3 regions of the Streptomyces sp. NPDC003016 genome follow, and region 3 is predicted to be linked to each of the others. Evidence: riboswitches for the same ligand, from Rfam matches in the RefSeq annotation. Region 3 holds a riboswitch; each other region holds the start of a gene.
What was found. Region 3 has a riboswitch for cyclic di-AMP ahead of ACWDZ4_RS11545 (M23 family metallopeptidase). Riboswitches for the same ligand answer to the same signal wherever they lie in the genome.
Positions count from the first base shown of each region.

Region 1: another riboswitch for cyclic di-AMP. It lies ahead of ACWDZ4_RS30185 (M23 family metallopeptidase); the one in region 3 lies ahead of ACWDZ4_RS11545 (M23 family metallopeptidase).
Region 2: another riboswitch for cyclic di-AMP. It lies ahead of ACWDZ4_RS16660 (transglycosylase SLT domain-containing protein); the one in region 3 lies ahead of ACWDZ4_RS11545 (M23 family metallopeptidase).

Region 1 covers NZ_JBSFTV010000047.1:29,314-35,887, forward strand. Annotated here, with positions in the region: gene ACWDZ4_RS30165 (STM4013/SEN3800 family hydrolase) at 1-488, shown strand, start outside; gene ACWDZ4_RS30170 (STM4012 family radical SAM protein) at 485-1,813, shown strand; gene ACWDZ4_RS30175 (STM4011 family radical SAM protein) at 1,822-2,736, shown strand; gene ACWDZ4_RS30180 (SGNH/GDSL hydrolase family protein) at 2,689-3,480, opposite strand; gene ACWDZ4_RS30185 (M23 family metallopeptidase) at 3,673-4,626, opposite strand; cyclic di-AMP (ydaO/yuaA leader) riboswitch at 4,629-4,804, opposite strand; gene ACWDZ4_RS30190 (alpha-galactosidase) at 5,129-6,574, opposite strand, start outside.
Region 2 covers NZ_JBSFTV010000017.1:41,741-48,314, reverse strand. Annotated here, with positions in the region: gene ACWDZ4_RS16665 (aspartate/glutamate racemase family protein) at 276-941, opposite strand; cyclic di-AMP (ydaO/yuaA leader) riboswitch at 2,654-2,814, shown strand; gene ACWDZ4_RS16660 (transglycosylase SLT domain-containing protein) at 2,817-3,575, shown strand; gene ACWDZ4_RS16655 (GntR family transcriptional regulator) at 3,843-4,214, shown strand; gene ACWDZ4_RS16650 (pectate lyase family protein) at 4,463-5,446, opposite strand; gene ACWDZ4_RS16645 (arabinan endo-1,5-alpha-L-arabinosidase) at 5,559-6,563, opposite strand.
Region 3 covers NZ_JBSFTV010000010.1:183,146-189,719, reverse strand. Annotated here, with positions in the region: gene trmB (tRNA (guanosine(46)-N7)-methyltransferase TrmB) at 1-58, shown strand, start outside; gene ACWDZ4_RS11550 (PrsW family intramembrane metalloprotease) at 168-1,712, shown strand; gene ACWDZ4_RS11545 (M23 family metallopeptidase) at 1,857-2,984, opposite strand; cyclic di-AMP (ydaO/yuaA leader) riboswitch at 2,996-3,143, opposite strand; gene ACWDZ4_RS11540 (DUF2332 domain-containing protein) at 3,401-4,432, shown strand; gene ACWDZ4_RS11535 (PP2C family protein-serine/threonine phosphatase) at 4,323-5,651, opposite strand; tRNA gene ACWDZ4_RS11530 (tRNA-Met) at 5,752-5,825, opposite strand; gene ACWDZ4_RS11525 (phosphotransferase-like protein) at 5,841-5,954, opposite strand; gene ACWDZ4_RS11520 (DUF5988 family protein) at 6,103-6,303, opposite strand; tRNA gene ACWDZ4_RS11515 (tRNA-Lys) at 6,443-6,515, opposite strand.

The DNA of each region.
Region 1 (6,574 bases), on a different contig from region 3:
GCTACCGCACGGTGTGCATCGGCGGTGTCGGCTTCTTCAACCGGCAGGGCCCGCTCGGCTCGGTGCTGCCGGGGATGTTCCAGGAGAGCCACTGGGAGCCGGAGTTCGGCGTGGCCTCGCCCACGTCCTTCGAGGAACAGGTCGCCCGGGCCGAGCAGGTCGTCGCCGGGCTCCCGGCGGACCAGCGGCTGTTCCTGTTCGTCAACGTCTCCGCGTTGCACCAGCCGAACTGGTTCCATCTGCCCGGCGCCACCCGCGAGGCCGGCGACTCGCGCGCCACCCACGCGGCGGCTCTGGAGTACGTCGACCGGCACATCGGCCGCCTGTTCGCCGCCGCGAGCAGCCGCCGCCCCTGCTTCGCCATCGTCTGTTCCGACCACGGGACGGCGTACGGCGACGACGGCTACACCGGCCACCGCCTCGGCCACGAGGCCGTCTGGACCGTCCCCTACGCCCACTTCACCCTCGATCAAGGGGCCACCCGATGAGCACCACGACGCCCCGCCCCTACCAGAGTTACGTCTACGCCTATCCGCACAAGACGGCGTACCGCGAGCTGGAGAACCGTCCCTCCCTCCGCGGCCTCTGGGCGGACGAACCCAAGAACGCCCTCTCCCTCTACCTCCACATACCGTTCTGCGAGGTCCGCTGCGGCTTCTGCAATCTCTTCACCCGGATCGGCGCCCCCGACGAACTGACCGGCCGCTACCTCGACGCGCTCGACCGGCAGGCGACCGCCGTCCGCGACGCCCTGGGCCACAGCGAACCCCGTTTCGCCGCCGCGGCGTTCGGCGGCGGCACCCCCACCTTCCTCGACCCCGGCGAGCTCGAACGGCTCTGCGACATAGCGGAGAAGCGGATGGGCGCGGACCTGAGCTCCGTGCCCCTGTCCGTCGAGGCGTCTCCGGCCACCGCGACCCCCGGCCGTCTCGCCGTGCTCGCCGACCGCGGCACGACCCGCCTCAGCCTCGGCGTCCAGAGTTTCGTCGACTCCGAGGCCCGCGCGGCCGTGCGCCCCCAGCGCCGCGCGGACGTCGAGACGGCCCTCGGCGCCGTCCGCGACGCCCGCATCCCGGTGCTCAACATCGACCTGATCTACGGCATCGAGGGCCAGAACACCGACACCTGGCGCTTCTCGCTCGACGCGGCGCTCGCCTGGCGGCCCGAGGAGCTCTACCTCTACCCCCTGTACGTACGCCCGCTCACCGGCCTCGGCCGCCTCGGCGCCGAGGCCGACGCCGCCTGGGACGCCCAGCGCCTGCGCCTCTACCGCCAGGGCCGGGACCACCTCCTCGCCCATGGCTACGAGCAGGTCTCGATGCGCATGTTCCGCCGCGCGGACGCGCCGAAGCAGGCGGCCGACGACTACGCCTGCCAGACCGACGGCATGATCGGCCTCGGCTGCGGAGCCCGTTCGTACACCTCGGCGCTCCACTACTCCTTCGACTACGCCGTCGACATGCGCGAGATCCGCCAGATCATCGACGACTACACCGCCACGGAGGACTTCTCCCGCGCGGAGGTGGGCCGGTACGTCGACGCCGACGAGGCCCGCCGCCGCCATCTCCTCCAGTCGCTCCTCCAGGCCGAGGGCATGCCACTGGCCGACTACCGCGCACGGTTCGGTACGGACCCGGCCGCCGACTTCCCCGCCGAGCTCGACCGCTTCGCGACCCGCGGCTGGCTCGACGACAGCGCGCCCGAGGGCCTGCTGCGCCTGTCCCCCGAGGGTCTCGCCCACTCCGACGCACTGGGTCCCGAGCTGTTCTCCCCCGCCGTACGGGCCGCCATGGCCGCGTACGCACTGAAGTGAGCCCCGCCATGGACCTCACGATCCTCTACCGCGGCCCCCTCGCCTCCTGCGACTACGACTGTCCGTACTGCCCGTTCGCCAAGCGCCGCGACAGCCGTGAGCAGTTGCGCGCCGACCGCGCCGCGCTGGAGCGCTTCACCGGGTGGGCCGCCGCCCGGACGGACGGGGACCGCCTCTCGGTGCTCTTCACGCCGTGGGGCGAGGGCCTGGTCCGCTCCTGGTACCGCCGCGCCCTCACCGAGCTGTCCCGCATGCCGCACATCCGGCGCGTCGCCATCCAGACCAACCTCAGCTGCCGCACCGACTGGCTCACCGGGGGCGAAGACGGCGCCGACCTCGGCACGCTCGCGCTGTGGTGCACGTACCACCCGGGGCAGACACCGTACGGCCGTTTCCTCGCCAAGTGCCGCGAACTGAGCGCCCGCGGCGTGCGTTTCAGCGTCGGCGTGGTCGGCTTCCCCGAGCACCTCGAAGAGGCGCGCAGGCTGCGCGCCGCGCTCCCCTCCGAGGTCTACCTGTGGGTCAACGCGGCCGAGGGCCGCACCTACACGGACGAGGAGGCCGGACACTGGACGGCCCTGGACCCCCTCTTCCCGTACAGCCGCCATCCGCACCGCTCCGCCGGTCTCCCCTGCCGGACCGGCGAATCGGTGATCTCGGTGGACGGCGAGGGCACGGTGCGCCGCTGCCACTTCGTGCGCGCCGAGCTCGGCAACCTCTACGACGGCTCGTACCGGCGGGCACTGCGTCCGCGCGTCTGCCCCCTCGCCGTCTGCGACTGCCACATCGGCTACGTCCACCTGGAGACGCTGCCGCTGTACGACGTGTTCGCGGGCGGCGTCCTGGAACGCGTCCCCCGCGCACCTGCCGCCCTCTCACAGGGGCAGCAGATCGGGCCGCTTCGCCTCGATGTGGTCACCTGAGGACTCCCCGCGCAGCCGGCGCCCGATCCACGGCACCAGGTGCTCCCGCGCCCACTGGATGTTGTCCCTGCGCGCCTCCAGCGAGCCGCGCGGCGCCATCAGCGGCCACGCCTGGTCCGGGTCGGCCGGGACGTCGAGTCCCAGCACCTGCGCGGCGCGCAGCGCGACCCGGGTGTGGCCCTCGGGCGAGAGGTGCAGCCGGTCGACGTCCCAGGCGCGCCGGTCCTGGATGGACTTGAGCGACCACAGGTCGAGCACCGGGCAGTCGTACCGGTCGGCCACCGCCCGCACGTGCGCCGTGTACGTCGCGATCTTGCCGCGCAGATGGCGCAGCACGGGCATGGTGCGCGTGTCGAAGCCGGTGGTCACCATGACGGTGCCGACGGCGCCGGTGAGGTCCGCGACGGCCCGCTCGAAGCGCTCGGCGACGTCGTCGGGGTCGCTGCCGGGCCGGAGGATGTCGTTGCCGCCGGCGCAGAAGCTCACCAGGTCGGGTGCGAGCGCCTTCGCGCGCGGGACCTGCTCCGCCACGATCTGGTCGAGGAGACGGCCGCGTACGGCGAGGTTGGCGTAGCGGAACGTGTGCTCGGGTACGCGGTCGTCGAGGAGTACGGCGAGCCGGTCGGCCCAGCCGATGAACGCACCGTCGGGTCCGGGATCTCCGACGCCTTCGGTGAAGCTGTCGCCGATCGCCGCGTACGACCCGATGGTGCCTGCCCTGAATGATCTCGAATCGTCTGCCACGTCGGCACATCCTTCACTGGAACAAGTGACCTACGCCACCGTAGGGAGGGGTTGACGCGGGGTGATATATGACACCGGTCAAGTTTTGTCCAACCCGGAATAGCCCGAAAACGCACGTACGCCCCCTTCTGCCGCCCGGTGTGGGCAGCGGAAGGGGGCGTACGGGGAGCGTTCGGGCCGGCCCTGGACGGGTCAGACGGTGACGCCGTGGCCGCGCAGGTAGGCCAGCGGGTCGACGTCCGAGCCGTAGCTCGGGCCGGTGCGGATCTCGAAGTGCAGGTGCGGGCCGGTCGAGTTGCCCGTGGAACCGGAGAGGCCTATCTGCGTGCCGCCGCCGACGCTCTGACCGGAGGAGACGGACAGCGAGGACAGGTGGGCGTACTGCGAGTACCGGCCGTCGTCGTGCTTGATGACGACCTCGTTGCCGTACGAGCCGCTCCAGCCCGCGGAGACGACGGTGCCGGCACCGACGGCCTTGACCGGGGTACCGCTGGCCGCGGCGAAGTCGACGCCCGTGTGGTAGCCGCTGGACCAGCTGCCGCCGGCGGCGCGGTACGGGGTGGTGACGCTCGCGGAGACCGGGGCGGTGAAGCCGGAGCCGGTGCTCTGCGCGGCGGAGGCGGAGTTCACGGAAGTGGACTCCTCCGCCTTGGCCTCGACCTTGGCCTCGACCTTGGCCTCGACCTTGGGGGCGGCGGCCTCGGCCTTGGGGGCGGCAGGCTTGGGCGCGGCAGGCGCCTCGGCCGCCGGCTTCGCCGGGGCCTGCTTCGCGGGCGCCGACGCCTTGGCGCCGATCGTCAGCTTCATGCCCGGCAGGATCAGCGAGGGGTTGCCGCCGACGACCTCACGGTTGTCTTCGTACAGCTCCTGCCAGCCACCGCGCACGTTCTGCTCTTCGGCGATCTTCGACAGGTAGTCGCCGGAGACCACGGAGTAGACCTTGGCGTCGGCCTTCTTCTGCGGCGTCGCCTTCTCGGTCACCGCGGAGGCGGACGCGGCGGCCGGGGCTGCGGCCTTCTCCGCGGCGTTCGCACCGGTGGCGGTGATCAGGGGAAGTGCGAGTACGGCTCCACCCGCTCCCGCGGCGACAATTCCGCGAGTGATCGAGTTGGACCTCGGGCGGCGGTGCTTACCCTTTGCGGGCATGGAACATTCCTCTCCGGCGCCTACGAGGTGAGCTGTCGGGTTCGGGCTGGAGATGCCCGGCCGCGCTGCTGCGCGACTTCACCCCAAAGCCGGTCCGGACGCATGAGACGTCCGGATCACCGGCGTACTTACCTGGGTCCCCCGCTCCTGCCAACGCGTGAGTGAGTGAGTGCGGATTCCGGGAGGTGGCAGGATTCGGCGGTCCACCCGGATTGCGGTGACCGTAAGCCGACGGGGCTGCCCCGTACAAGCCAGTCCATTCGGACGGTCGTTGCCTGACGGGAATTCACCACGGAATTCCCGTCACCCTCCGTCGATTACGGATCTTTACGCACCGCCCGTGAACTGGAATTCGCACCCGGCACTCCGCCACGCACTGTCACGAATATGATCCTGCTCACCAGCAGTCCCGCCATTTACCGTCACAGCAAGGGGAGTTGCACCAAAATAGCCCATTTAGCCCCAAGTGCCGCTTACCTCCCTGGCTGCGCTCCGCAAGGGGTCAGACCCTCCTCAGCCGGAAGACCGCGGCATCGAGATCACCGCGCAGCGCGGTGCGCAGTCCCCGGTGGAGCAGTACGGAACCCCGGTGCACCGCCGAGGTGTCGAGGCAGGCGTACGCCGCGCCCGGGTCGAGCCCGCGCAGGCGCAGCGGCGGCTGCTGCTCGCCGTAGTGCTGGGCCTGGAGCCAGGCGAGGACGACGGTGTCGTCCCCGCGCACGTACTGGACCGCGCTCAGCCCGCCCTCGGGCGCCCGCAACCGATGCAGCTCGCCGTGTTGCACGACCGGCCGGATCTCCTTGTACAGGTCCACCCACTCGCGCGCCTCGGCGATCTCGTCCTCGCTCCACCCGGCCAGGTCGCCGCCGATGCCGAGCACCCCCGCCATCGCGCTCACGAAGCGGAAGCGCAGCGAGCTGACCCGCCCGTTGAGCTGCGTGTTGGGGCTGTCGGTGACCCAGGCGGCCATCGCCCGCGCCGGATGCAGCTGGCTGAAGCCGTGCTGGATGGCGAGCCGGTCCAGCGGATCGGTGTTGTCGGACGTCCACACCTGGTCGGTACGGGAGAGGATCCCGAGGTCGATCCGCCCGCCGCCGCCCGAGCACGACTCGAAGGCGACGTCCGGATGCGCGGCCCGCAGCCGGTCGAGGAGCGCGTACAGGGCGTGCACATGCTCGGTCCACAGCTTCTGCGGGTACGGTTCGCCCGGCCAGCCCGCGTCGGTGAAGCAGCGGTTGAAGTCCCACTTCACATAGTCGACGGGCGCGTTCGACAGCAGCCCGTGGAGCTGGTCCCAGAGGTACGCCTGGACGTCGCCGCGCGCCAGATTGAGGACGAGCTGGTGGCGGAACTCCGTGGGGGTGCGGCCGGGATGGTGCTGCACCCAGTCCGGATGCGCCCGGTACAGATCGCTGTCCGCGTTCACCATCTCCGGCTCGACCCAGATCCCGAACCGCATCCCCAGGCCGTGCACTTCGTCGGCGAGCGGCCCCAGCCCGCCGGGGAAGCGGTCCGGATTGGGCGTCCAGTCGCCGAGCCCGGCGCGGTCGCTGGTCCGGGCGCCGAACCAGGCGTCGTCCACGACGAACAGCTCCACGCCGATGTCGGCGGCCCGCCGTGCGAGCACGCGCTGCTGTTCCTCGGAGATGTCGAATCCGGTCGCCTCCCAGGAGTTGTAAAGAACGGGCCGCGCCCGCTCCGCGCCGGGGACGACGTGTGCGAGCTGCCAGGCGTGCCAGGCCCGGCTCGCGCCGCCGAACCCGCCCTCGCTCCACAGCCCCGCGAAGACGGGTGTGGTGTACGTTCCGCCGGGCGCCAGCCGCAGCAGACCCGAGTCGTCGTGCCCGGCCCCGCCGGTGATCTGGACGGTGCCGTCGGGCAGTTGCTGTACGGCGATGCGCCACGACCCGGACCAGCCGAGCGCGCAGCCGTACACCTCGCCGCTCTC
Region 2 (6,574 bases), on a different contig from region 3:
CCGGGCCCGGCAGGGGGCCCGGGTCTGGGCCGGGCACGGGCGGGCCGGGTACGGGCGGGCCGGGTACGGGCGGGCCGGGGGGAGGGGTCGGCGACGGCGGTACGGGGTCCGGGTACGGATGGGTCATGGCTGGCCTCCTGCCTGTCGTGCGACGGGTTCAAGACCCACTTTCTCCCTCTGCGGCTGCCCCCGCCCGCCGGGGACACACATCCGGGTACGGGTGAACCGGAACGACCGGTACTGGCGCCCGCCGTCACCCCTGCCGACAGGCGCCGTCACCGCTGCCGGACGGCCTCCGCTGCCGCGCGCAGACCGGGTACCGGGCTGGAGAGCACGGGCACGGCGGTGCGGTCGTCACGGGTGCGGGTGGCCGCGTCCGCCATGGACGCCTGGGCCAGCACCACCACGTCCACTCCGGTGATCGCGTCGACGGTCCGGGCGACGAGGTCCAGGTAACCGTCCCGGTCGCCGTCCTCGAAGTACCTCCACGCGCCTTCGGCCGGCACGGTGCGGAGGTCGGCCCGCCGCTCCGCCGCGTCCGCCTCCTCCCTGATCAGGTCGCACGTGGGCCCGAAGGTGCTCTCCACCGTGGCGACCACCGCTATGCGGACCGTGTCGCGCTCCGGCGCGGCGGCGACGGCCGCGGCCGCCATCGGACGGTCCAGGCGCAGCACGGGGACACCGAGCCGCGCGCCGTACGCCTCCGCCACCGCGCCGATGGTGGAGCACGTGCAGAGCACGGCCGTGGCCCCGCCCTCACCGACGGCCGCGGCGAGCACCGCGGCGACCTCGGAGTCCGCGGCGCCGGGCCCGCCGGAGCGGGCCCTGGCCAGCAGTTCCTCATGGATCACGTGGCGCATTTCGAGGCCGGGGTGCTCGCGGTCGCGCAACGCCTCGAAGACGGGGACGTGGGCGGGCGAGGTGTGCAGCAGTGTGAGCATGCCCGCGATCCTAGAACGCGATCGGGACGTGTCCCCGGTGCGGAGCAGCCCGGAACACGGTCCGGCGGCGGTGTCAGTGGCGGTGCCTGGGGTCTGTCCTGTCGATCAGCGCAACGGGGACACACATGAGCCGGCGTGCCGAAGAGAGCGGCTGTACCGCGGAACTGACGGGTGATCTGGAGGTTGCCTACCGCGATCCGCGGGAACGGAAGCTCAGGTCCGGAGCAGCTGTGGGCCACCGGCCCCGACGTGGACCGCGCCGCCGAGTGGTGGCTGCGCGAGCTGGGCGCCCCCCCTTCCCGTACCTCTTCGCCTTCTCCCGCTCGCCGTGGAGGAGATGCTGCCGCCCAGTGGAGAGGCGGCCCGCTCCCCGCAGCAGGACCGAGACGAAGACCGGGGCTGGTGGCCGATCCTGCGGCTGCCCGCCCTCGTCGGCCGCGTCGCCGCCGGGGCGAACTGCCTGGACCCCGGCCCCTCGGCCCTGGCGGGTGAGCCGCGGCTGCCGGCCCTGCCGGGGGTCGTCGCCCGGCTCGCCTACCGCACCCCGGCGGGCGATCCGCTTCCGCTGCGCCCCGCGATCGGCGCGGCGACATCCCGGCTGCGTGAGGAGCCGGCCGCGGGGACCGGCCCGCTCACACTCTTCTCGCTGCAGAGCAACTACCCGGGGGGAGACGCCCCTTCCACCGGGGTGCTCACCGCCCACCCGACGGTCACAGAGGTGGGCGACACGACGTACGCCGTACGCCATCTGCGTGTGGATCCCGTCGCGCTCAAGGGGCCTGACGTTCCGTTGCTGGAGTTCCTGGACGCCTGCCTCGACTCCGTGCTCCCCTCCCCGCGGCTGCCCAGCCCTTCCGGGCTGCCCGGCCGTCGCGGACCTGCGGCTGCTGCTGAGCGACGGCTTCGCCGCGCTCGGGGAGCCTCTGGCCGCCGACGGCGACCGGGTCCCGGGCTGGGTGCGGCACCCCGCGCGCCCGGTGCCGCACCTGGCGGAGGAGTGCGCCCAGGTCTGCGGACTGGACGAGGACGCCGCGGTGCTCTCTCTGATGCTGCTCGCCCTGCCGGACCCCTCGGACCGCAACGTCAAGGGGTGGACCGGCCGGAAGCCGGTCCACTTCAAGACTGCGGTGGCCGAACGGGGCGGATCGGAGGTGGTGTTGCGCGCGGACCGGGCGCGGGCGGGCCGTTCCCTCTTCCCGTCGGGCGCCTGGCAGGAGCGCAAGCCGCCGCGCCTCCCCCTGGAGGCGTCGAAGCTCGGCCTGCTGTCACTGGCCAGGGAGCGTCGGCCGACGTCACACCTGGCGGCGGTGCCCTCCGGTCCGCCGCCCTGCTTTTCGCGGATGCGTAGGAGGTCCGTAACGGCTGGAGCCGGCCGGAGAGAGCCCCGAACCCTTGCGATGCAATATCGGGCTAAATGCCTCTATCGCATGCCATATAGCATGCCTGTTGGGGCGGTTGGGCGCCCGCCTTTGACCGGCGGAGCCCCCCAAGTGATATGAGTCACGGCCCACAACGGCATGGCGGAAGCGGTACTGGGCACAGTTCCGGCCCCCAGAAAGAAAGTTGAGTCCTCGCTCAGGGCGAGTGACGGATTTTTCTCCGTCCGGAACCGCGATATGGATCATGCGGAGCAATTTCAGGGCTTGTTCCGCCCGGCCACTCTCGCTTACGGTCACCGTCAATCCGGGTGGACCGCCGAATCCTGCCGCCGTCCGGAAACCACACCCACTCACGTACGGCAGGAGCGGGGGACCCAGGTAAGCCGCCGATCCGGAATGCCGGAACGGCTCGGGGTGAAGTCGCATTCACATGCGGCCGGGCATCTCCAGCCCGAACCCGACAGCTCACCTCGCAGGCGACGGAGAGGAATTCACCATGCCCGCAAAGGGTAAGCACCGTCGTTCCAAGTACGCCTCACTCACTCGGGGCTTCATCGCCGCGGGCACGGGAGGCGCCGCACTCGTCCTCCCGCTCATCGGCGCGACCTCTGCCGGCGCGGCGCCGCAGGCCGTCGCTGCCGAGAAGGCCGACTCCGTCATCTATGCCGTGATGTCCGGCGACTCGCTCTCCAAGATCGCCGGTGACCACTCCGTGGCCGGTGGCTGGGAGAAGCTGTACCAGGACAACCGGGAGGCCGTCGGCGACAACCCCTCGCTGATCCGTCCCGGCCTTGAGCTGACCATCGCCAGGGGGACCGAGGCCAAGGCCGAGGCCGAGAGGCCGGCGTCCGCCTCCGACCGGGCCGACCGTTCCGAGCGGAAGACCGCACCGGCCGCCGAAAGCGACGCCCCCGCCGTGGAATCCGCGTCCTATTCCAACGACCTCGACGGCTGGATCAAGGAATCGCTGGCCATCATGGCCAAGCACGGAATTCCCGGTACGTATGACGGAATTCACCGGAACATCATGCGCGAGTCCTCGGGCAACCCGATGGCCATCAACAACTGGGACTCCAACGCAGCCGCCGGAACGCCCTCCAAGGGGCTTCTCCAGGTGATCCAGCCGACGTTCCAGGCCTATCACGTGCCCGGTACGTCGATGGACAGTTACGACCCGGTCGCCAATATCACCGCCGCGTGCAACTACGCCGCCGACAGGTACGGCTCGATCGACAATGTGAACGGCCCCTACTAGGAGGCCCACGTCGTCGGCCCCGCTCCCCCGCCGTTCAGGCGGTGGGGCGGGGCCGACGGCGTCGTCCGTCCGGGTCGCGGAGGTACGCGAGGTACACCACGCCGGGCCCCAGCCAGACGGGCCCCGGGGCGAGTGTCTCGCCGTCGAGCCGGGGAGAAGGCGAGGGCGGTGCTGAACAGCTGCCCCGGAGCCCGTGCGCGCACGCCGTGCCCGGCAAGCAGCCAGACGTCCAGGTCCCCGGCGGGCTCGGCGAGCTGCCCCACGCGGGTGCCGTCCAGCGGCTCGGCCGCCTCCCGCGGCTGCTCGTGCGACCCGGCGCCCGAGCTGAGCGGCGTCCGCCGGCTGTCCGGCCCCGACGCGGTACGCGCCCGGACAGCCCCGGCCGTGGTCCTGGTCCTGCTGATGCCGGGTGAGCGCCTGCCCGGCACGGCGCACATCGCCACCGCCCTCGGCGTGGCCGAGATCACCGTCCGTCGCGCCCCGGTCCCGCTGTGTGCCGACGGCGTACTGGAACACCGGCGCGGGCGGGGCGGCGGCACGGGCGGGACGCCGGCGACCCGGCCGCCGGGCATCCGGCTCCGGGCACCGTCCTCGCCACCGGCGCCTACCGCTCGGACGCGGAGGCGGTGCACCGGCTGATCGACCACCGGCTCGCCCTGGAGTGCGGCCTCGCCCGCCGGGCGGCCGGCCGCGCGACCGAGGAAGCTCTGGGTCGCCTCGACGGCCCCGCCGCTCACCGTCCCCTCCGGCGTGGTGCTGGCCTGGCGGCGACTCGACCGCTCTGCCCGCCGTACCCCTTGGACGCCCTGCGCTCCGCCCACCACGAGCACCGCGCGCTCCTCGACGCCCTGCGCCGCCGGGACACGGCGGCGGCCGCTGTGCGCCGGTCAGCCGATCCGGCCGGTGCCCGCGCCCGCCGTCACCGAGGAGACGACGGAGGAGGCCGGCTCCGCCGTGTAGCTGTACGGCGGGTTCGTGAAGGAGCCCGTACGGGATATCTCGGTCGCGGCGCCTCCGAGGTCGTTGCCGCGCAGCACCGCGTACCCGTCGACCTCACTGCTGCGGCTGGTGGTCACGGCGAGCTTGGTCGTACGGAAGACGTTGTTCTCGACGAGCATCTGCGCGCCCATGCGGGAGTGCACGGCGGTGTCGGCGCCCTGTACGTAGTTGTCGTAGAAGTGGCCGGTGCCGAAGCGCAGGCTGGGGATGCGCGAGAAGACGTTGCTGAAGTGGTTGTGGTGGTACGTCACGCGCAGGCGCCCGGTGTCCTCGGCCGCGTTGTTGTCGCTGTGGCCGACGAGGCTGCCTTTGAAGTGGTCCTTGAACGTGTTCCAGGACACGGTCACCGAGTCGGACGCGTGCGTGATGTCCAGAAGTCCGTCGTAGTAGTCCTTGTCGCCCTGGTTGCGGTCGGCGGAGAAGGCGTTGTGGTCGATCCACACCTTCGTGGACTTCTGGACGGTGATGCCGTCGGCGGGGGCGACGGGCTTGCTGATGTTCAGGTTACGGACGACGACGTTCGTCTTCTCCTTGATCCGCAGCCCGCCGCCGGTGAAGCCGGAGGACGAACCGACGCCCAGGACGGTGGTGTGGGAGCCGATGTCGACCTGTCCGGACAGCGGGATCAGTCCGGACACCTTCACGACCTTGGCCGAGTCGCCCGCGACGGCGGTCTTGAAGGCGGCGAGCGTGGAGACGGTGGTGGCGGGGGCGTTGCCGCCCCCCGTGGTGCCGGCGCCGAAGCCGACGGGCGCGGCTTCGGCGGCGCCCGCCGAGCCGGGGGCCAGGGTGGTGAGGGCGACGGCCGCCGCACAGCCGGCGGCGAGTGCGGCGAGACGCCGCGGGGTGGCGAGGGTACGGAGATCGCTCATGAGGGGGGTCCTTCCCTGGGTGGGGGGATGAGCGGGGGATGTGAGCCGGGCTCGCGGAGCATCACGCGTCCCGGTCCCGGTGTCCGTGCGTGGTGGTGGCGTCGGTCTGCCGTCAGTAGGCGGTGGGCCAACCGCCGTTCCAGCTCAGCAGGTTGAGGCCGAGCTTGGGGGTGCCGGCGTCATTGCCGTCGTAGTAGTGGTAGACGAGCAGGTCGCCGTCGGTGTCGGGCATGACGTCCTGTCCGCCGGGGCCGATCACCGCGCCCTGGGACGCCATGACCAGGGTGCCGCCGTTGTTGTTCATGGCGACGCCGTTGCGGTCGTAGTACGGCCCGGTGGGACTGGTGGCCCGGCCGACCTTGATCTTGTACGTGGAGGCGGTGCCGCTGCAGCAGGTGTCGTACGAGGCGAAGAGGTAGTAGTAACCGTTCCGCTTGACCACGGTCGGGCTCTCCACCGCCTTCGTCCCGCTGGGCCGCGAGGCGAGCGAGTGGCGGGTGGTGTCGCCCGCGTACTGCTTGCCGGTCCCGGGATCGAGGCGGATCATCTTGATCCCGCTCCACCAGGAGCCGAAGGCCAGCCACCACTTGCCGTCGCCGTCGACGAACAGGTCCGGGTCGATGGCGTTGTAGTCGCTGCTGGAAGTGGAGGAGTAGACGATGCCCTGATCGCTCCAGCTGCCCGGCAGACCGGTCGAGGAGGTGGCGAGGCCGATGGCGGAGGTGTTGGAGCCGAAGCTCGAAACGGCGTAGTACATCAGGTAGCGGCCGCCGTGATACGAGATGTCGGGCGCCCACGGGTCGTTCGCGGACGAGTAGCCCGACCACCAACTCGGCGGTGAGGAAAGAGCGTTGCCGTTGCGGCTGAAGGCGGTGCGGTCGGTGGAGGTGCGGGACTCCAGATAGCCGTGCGTGGAGTAGAGCAGGTACCGGCCGTCCGACTTGCGGAGCATGGTCGGGTCGTGGACCACCACGTCCCCCGTGACCCTTCCGGGACCGGGGTAGGCGGAGGCGCTCGACGGCATCAGGGCCAGCATGACGGCGGCGGGCAGGGCGAGGAACGAGGTTCTGCGCAGAGTGCGGCTCACGCGCTTCTCCTTCGACTCGGTGACGTACATGACGCGCCGTT
Region 3 (6,574 bases):
GGGACAAGGGCTCGACAAGGGCCATGTCGTGCACGACCTGCTGTTCCGCCGCAAGTAGCAGCCGCAAGTAGTACCCGTGGGCAGAACCGGCAGGCAGAGCCAGCAGGCAGAACTCCTGGGCATCACCGGCTGTCACGGCTGTCAGTGCCTCTCGTTAGGGTCGTCGGGTGTACGAGTCGCCTCCGCACCCCCGGCACCACCCGGCGGTCCCGGACTGTGAGCAGCAGCCGCAGTTCACCGCCGTACCGCCGCCTGCGCACTGGCGCTACAAGCCGCGCCGCGCCTGGTGGCGCACCAGGGCGGTGCGCGCGGGCGCGGTGATCACGCTGCTCGCGCTCTGTGCCCTGGTGATCCTGGCGATCGTCCGCGACCAGACCGGCACCCAGGGCTTCCTGGTCGGCCTGGGACTGGCGGTGCTGCCGGTGCCGCTGCTGGCCGCCGCGTTCCGCTGGCTGGACCGGGTGGAGCCCGAACCCTGGCGGAACCTCGCCTTCGCCTTCGCCTGGGGCGCGTTCGCCGCGGCCCTCGTCGCGATCATCGCGAACAGTTTCGCGACCCGCTGGATAGCCACGGCCACCGCCGACCCGGCGGGGGCCGAATCCCTGGGCGCGACGGTGATAGCCCCGGTCGTCGAGGAGAGCGCGAAGGCGGTGGCGATACTGCTGATCTTCCTGTTCCGCAGACGGGACTTCACCGGCATCGTCGACGGAGTGGTCGTCGCCGGCTTCACGGCGACCGGCTTCGCCTTCACCGAGAACATCCTCTACCTCGGCACCGCCTTCGGCCAGGACCAGGAGGCGGGCGCCTACGGCCTCGCCTCGGTGACCGCGGCGACCTTCTTCGTACGCATCGTGATGTCGCCGTTCGCGCACCCGCTGTTCACGGTGTTGACGGGCATCGGCTTCGGGCTCGCCGCGCTCGCACCGCAGCGACGCCCGGGCCGGTGGCGGCGGATCGCGCTGCCGCTGCTCGGTCTGGTGCTCGCGATGGGCGTGCACGCCCTGTGGAACGGTTCCGCGGTCTTCGGGACGTACGGCTTCTACGCGGTGTACGCCGCCTTCATGGTCCCCGCCTTCGCGCTGCTGACCTGGCTGGTGATCTGGACACGCCAGCGCGAGCTGCGCACGATCGCCGCCGAGCTGCCCGCCTACGCCGCCGCCGGCTGGCTGCGGCCGGCCGAGCCGTTCACGCTCGCCTCGATGCGGGCCCGTTCGCTGGCACGGGACGCGGCGGCGCGCGCGTACGGGAGCGGTACGTACGGAAACGGAAACGGAAACGGTCCGCACGGGAGCGGTCCGTACGGGGGCAGTGCGTACGGGGGCAGTGCGTACGGAAGCCGGGCAGCATCCGGCGGGCGGGCCCCGTCCCGGGCCGCCGCCCGTGCCGCCGCCCGTGCCGTCGCCGAGTACGAGGTCTTCGCGACGTCCCTGGCCTTCCTGCGCCACCGGGCCCACCGCGGCGCGGTGGGCCCGGACTTCGCGGCACGCGAGCAGGAGCTGCTGCACCACCTGTGGCAGCGCAGGGACGTGGCCGGACCGGCGCTGGAGTACGCGGCGTGGGCGACGAGCCGGGCATGGGCCCCGCCACCGCCCCCGCGGCAGTCCCGGCCGCACCCACGGCCGTCACCGGCGCCGTGGTACGGACCGCCGCCCCAGCGCCCCGCCCCGCACCGGGACCACGCCGTCTACAACCCGTACCGGCAGCAGCGGTAACAGAGCCGGCAGCCCTGGCGACGGGGGGTGTGTGCCAGGACTGCCGGGGACTGAGGGGAACCGCGGGACATACCGTCAGGCCACCGGACCACCGGACCACCGGGCCGTCCGGGGCAGCAGGCCGTCCGGGCCACCGGCCGGCCGTCAGACCGTGAGGCCCTTGTCCCGCAGCCACGCGGCCGGGTCGACGCCGGCGCCGCCGGGCGTGTGCACTTCGAGGTGGAGGTGCGCTCCCGTCACATTGCCGGTGGCGCCCACGCGGCCGATGACGTCGCCCGTTCCGACCTCCCCGGAGGTGGCGGTCATCGAGGAGAGGTGGCAGTACCAGACCTCCGTGCCGTCCGGGAGCTCCAGGACGATGCGGTAGCCGTACGCACCCGACCAGCCCGCCGACGTGATGGTGCCGCCGTGCACGGCCTTGACCGGCGTACCCGTCGGGGCGGCGAAGTCCAGGCCGGTGTGCTGGCCGGAGGACCACATCGAGCCGGACTGGCCGTAGGTGGAGGTGAGCGTGTACGACGAGGTCGGCAGCGAGTAGCTGGCGGCCAGCTTGGCGAGCCGCTCCTGCTCGGCCTTGCGCGCGGCCTCTTCCTCCGCCTGTCGCTTCTCCTCCTCGGCCTTCCGCTTCTCCTCCTCGGCCTTGGCCTCCGCCGCGCTCTGCTGCTCGGCCGCCTCGGCCGCGGCCTGCTCGGCGGCCTTCGCCTCGGCGGCCACCTTGGCCTCGGCGTCGGCGGCGTCCTGCTGCTGCTCGGCCTGCTGGAGGATGCGGGCGCGCAGCGCCTCGCCCGCGTCGGTGGTGCCCTGCCGCGCGTCGGCGGTGGTGACGCCCGCGGTGGTGAGCGGGGCGGCCGCCAGGATCGTTTCGCCCGCCGTGCCCGTACCCGCCTGAACGCCGGAGCCCGATCCGGAGCCCGCGTCGTCGGACATCAAGGAGCCTATGCCGGGAAGGGACTCGGCGTCGGGCAGCGAGTCCGCTATCGCGTCGGGAAGGGAGATCGAGACGGCCGGCTTGTCCTGCGCGGTGGCTATGCCGCCCGCGCCGACCGCGGCGATGACGCCGACACCGAGAACGGTGGAACTGCGGCCGATTCCGCCGCGCTGCTTGACGACGCGATGACGGCCGCGTACGGGCCGGATGGACTCCTCGGTGGGGTTCCACTCTCCCCAGGTTCCCTCGGCGCCACCGGGAATCCCGGCGGCGTTCGGAACGTTCGGTACCTCGTACCCGTAAGAGGGCAGGGGTGCTTCGGGGGCAGGCCTGTTGGACGCCACGGAGGCGTGCTCCTTTCCTTCCTTCTCGCCTACCGGGTTAGCTGACGGGTTCGGAGCAGGAAGGTCTCCTACGGGCCTCCTCGTAGGTACGAAGGAGTCCGATTCACCCCAAGGAACGTGGTTCCCCGGTTCCCTTGCGGAATTCGGCGCGTGCGCACGGTGTCGTCTCTTGTGACGACTGGGACGACCGCGCTGCGTTATCGAACGTTAATAGACACCGGGTCCGCTTTCCAAGCCGTTCCAGGTGATCGTTAACGATATTGGCACGGACCAATCGCCACACATATGGTCACAGCGGGGCGAGTTGCCATGCCCCCGATCGACATTCCGAAACCTCGAAGTGGTGACGGTTCGTCAATTGTTATGCGCAGGGGCGTCTTACGACTACACAGTGTCGCCGGACTAGCTTCGTCACCATGGTTGCCAACAGCACGCGGTCCGTGGCCGGCCGCTACCGCGAGTTCTCCGAACAGCAGGCGCAGGGCGTCTCCCCCGGCTACGCCGAACTCACCGCCCGCATCAGCGAGGACGAGGAGCTCTGCGCCCTCATCGCCGCCCTGCCGCCCGGCAACAAGCAGCAGCCCAACCTCCTCCTCGCCGCCGTCCGTTTCCTCGGCGGCCCCCACGAGCGGTGGGTGTCCTTCCGCGCCTGGACCCTGGCCCACTGGGACGCCGTACGCGCCGTCGTGCTGACCCGCTTCACCCAGACCAACGAGCCCGCCCGCTGCGCCACCCTGCTGCCCCTCCTCGCCGCGCTCCCGCAGCCCCTCGCCCTCATCGAGGTCGGCGCCTCCGCCGGCCTGTGCCTCCACCCCGACCGCTACGCCTACCGCTACGACGGCGGCGCCGTCCTGGGCTCCTCCCCCGTCACCTTCGACTGCCGTACGGAGGGTCCCGTGCCCCTGCCCACCGCGCTGCCCGACATCGCCTGGCGCGCCGGCATCGACCTCGACCCCCTCGACCCCACCGACGAGGACGACGTCCGCTGGCTCCAGTCGCTGATCTGGCCGGGCCGTGCGGAGCGCCCGCGCCAGCAGCTCGCCGCCATCGAGGCCGTACGTACGGCGCCCCGCCCCCGCATCGTCCGCGGCGACCTCGTCGACCACCTCCCGGCGCTGGCCGCCGACGCCCCGGCGGACGCCACCCTGGTCGTCTTCCACACCGCCGTACTGACCTACCTGCCGCTCGCCCGCCGCGAGGAGTTCGCCGCGCTCGTCCGCGCGCTGCCGGGCCACTGGATCTCCAACGAGCACCACACCGTGCTGCCCTGGCTCGATGCCCCCGCCCCCGACGACGAGCACCTGCTCACCCTCGCCCTCGACGAGCGCGCGGTCGCCTTCACGGCTCCGCACGGCCAGGGTCTGCACTGGTTCGGTGCGACGAGTGCGACGAGTGCGACGGGAGAGGCGGGTGCGACAGGTGCGGCGAGTGCGCCGCCACCCGCCTGACCAGGCTCACGGTCCGACGGCGGTCCGGCTGCCCCTCGGCGGGCCGTGCGACCGCCAGCAGGGCCATGTCGTCCGTGGCGGCCCCGTGCGTGTGCAGCCGTACGTCGTCGGTGATCGCGTCCAGCAGCTCCTCGGGTCCCGGGAAGATCCGCCCGCGCAGCCGCGCGGGCGGATCGTAGAAGACACCGGCGGCGTTCCTGGCCTCGGAGAGGCCGTCCGTGAAGAGCAGCAGCGTGGCGCCCGGCGGGAACGCGCATTCCTGGGCCCGGTCGGGCCAGGCCGCCAGCTCGCCCATCCCCAGCGGCAGCGCGGCCTCGGTCGGCACGATCTCCGTGAGATCCCCGTCGGCGTACAGCATGAGCGGTTCCGGATGGCCGCGGTTGACCAGCCGTACGACGCCCTGACCGCGCGGGATCTCGGCGAGCACGGCGGTCGTGAACCCCTCGAAGGCGTCCAGCCCGTCCCGCCGCGCGCCCTCCCGCATGAGTGCCCGCTCCAGCCGCTGCGCGACACCTTCGAGCGACCTCTCCTGCTCGGCGGCCTCCCGGAACGCCCCGATGACGACGGCCACCGCCTCCACCGCGCCGAGCCCCTTCCCGCGTACGTCGCCGACCACCAGCCGCACCCCGGCCGGTGTGTCCTGTACGGCGAAGAGGTCCCCGCCGATGAACGCGTCCGCCTGCGCTGCCTCGTACCGCGCCGCGACGTGCAGACCGGCGATCCGGCCGGGCGGCGTGGGGAGCACGGCGCGCTGGGCCGCCTCGGCGATGGTGCGGGCGGAGGCGAGCTGCTCCCCGCTGCGGCGTACGACGCGGTTGATGACCAGCGCGAGGACGGCGACGGTGACCATGGTGACCAGTTCGGTCACCGACTCGACCTCGGTCGAGGTGCCGTTGTGGAGATGCAGCCCCACGACGGCGCCGATCGCGGCGGCACCGGTCAGGAGCGTGTTGAGGGGGGAGAAGAACGGCGCGGCGATCAGCGGGGCGGCGGCGAAGAGCGGCGACGCGGTGAAGTGCGGCGGCGTGACGACGTCGAAGACGATCCCGCCGGCGATCAGCAGCGCCGGCAGGGCCCGGAGGAAGTGCCGGGCCGCGCTCACGGCACCGACGCCCGCTCCGTCTTGCTTCCCCACCTGTGGTCTCCCGCTCGCTCCGCACCCGCGTGCGGACGGTACCGCGCCCAGCCCAGGCTGGCCGTAGCCGCGCCGCACGGCCATCCGGGGGCAGCCGACCGGGGGACGGCGACGCCCGGCGCGAGCCGGAAACGACGAAGGTCCGGATCTCTTCCGAGATCCGGACCTTCGTCTTCTTCTTCAGTAGCGGGGACAGGATTTGAACCTGCGACCTCTGGGTTATGAGCCCAGCGAGCTACCGAGCTGCTCCACCCCGCGTCGTTGAACTCAACTCTACGCCATTCGGGGACCGGCTCCGACCACGTACGCCTGCGCCGCCGCCATCCCCGGCACCCGGCCCCCGCGCGTCACCTCGCGCCCGGTGGCGACAGCGCTCCCGCACCGCACCCGGCCCCCACCACGCCGAGCCCGTCGGGGGCGGTCCGCGCGGTCCCGCGAGGCGGCCCCGAAGGCCGCCCAGGTCGCCAGCTGTTACGGCGTCACCGCAACGGCCGCGCCCAACGCCCGTCCGGGCGGTGGCCGTTGCCCGGCGGCGCTACTCGGCGGTCTCCGTCCGTTCCCACCACTCGTAGACGGTCAGCCGTCCTTCGTCGCTGTCCTGGTGCCTCGTCGTGACCTTGAAGTGCTCGTATCCGCCGCGGTGCGGAATCTTCAGTTCCTGCCCGGGAGGAGTGATCGGGACGATCCGCCCGCGCAGATCGTCCGGGCCGCCTTCGAGAAGTGCCTTGTCCGTCATGCCCCCAGTGTTCCTACGCACGGGCCGGCGCGCACGCGGAGGAGCCCGGGGCCGAAGACGCGAAAGCGCCCCGGCCGGGACGAGCCCGGCGGGGCGCTGACGTGCGGGTCGGCCGGGGATTCCCGGCCGCCTGGGGCGGTAGGCCGTGTGGGACTCGAACCCACAACCAACGGATTAAAAGTCCGCTGCTCTGCCAATTGAGCTAACGGCCCTCGGCGAGTCACCCCCGAGCATAGCCGCAGCGGGCCCGGCAGCCGATCGGGTATCGGTT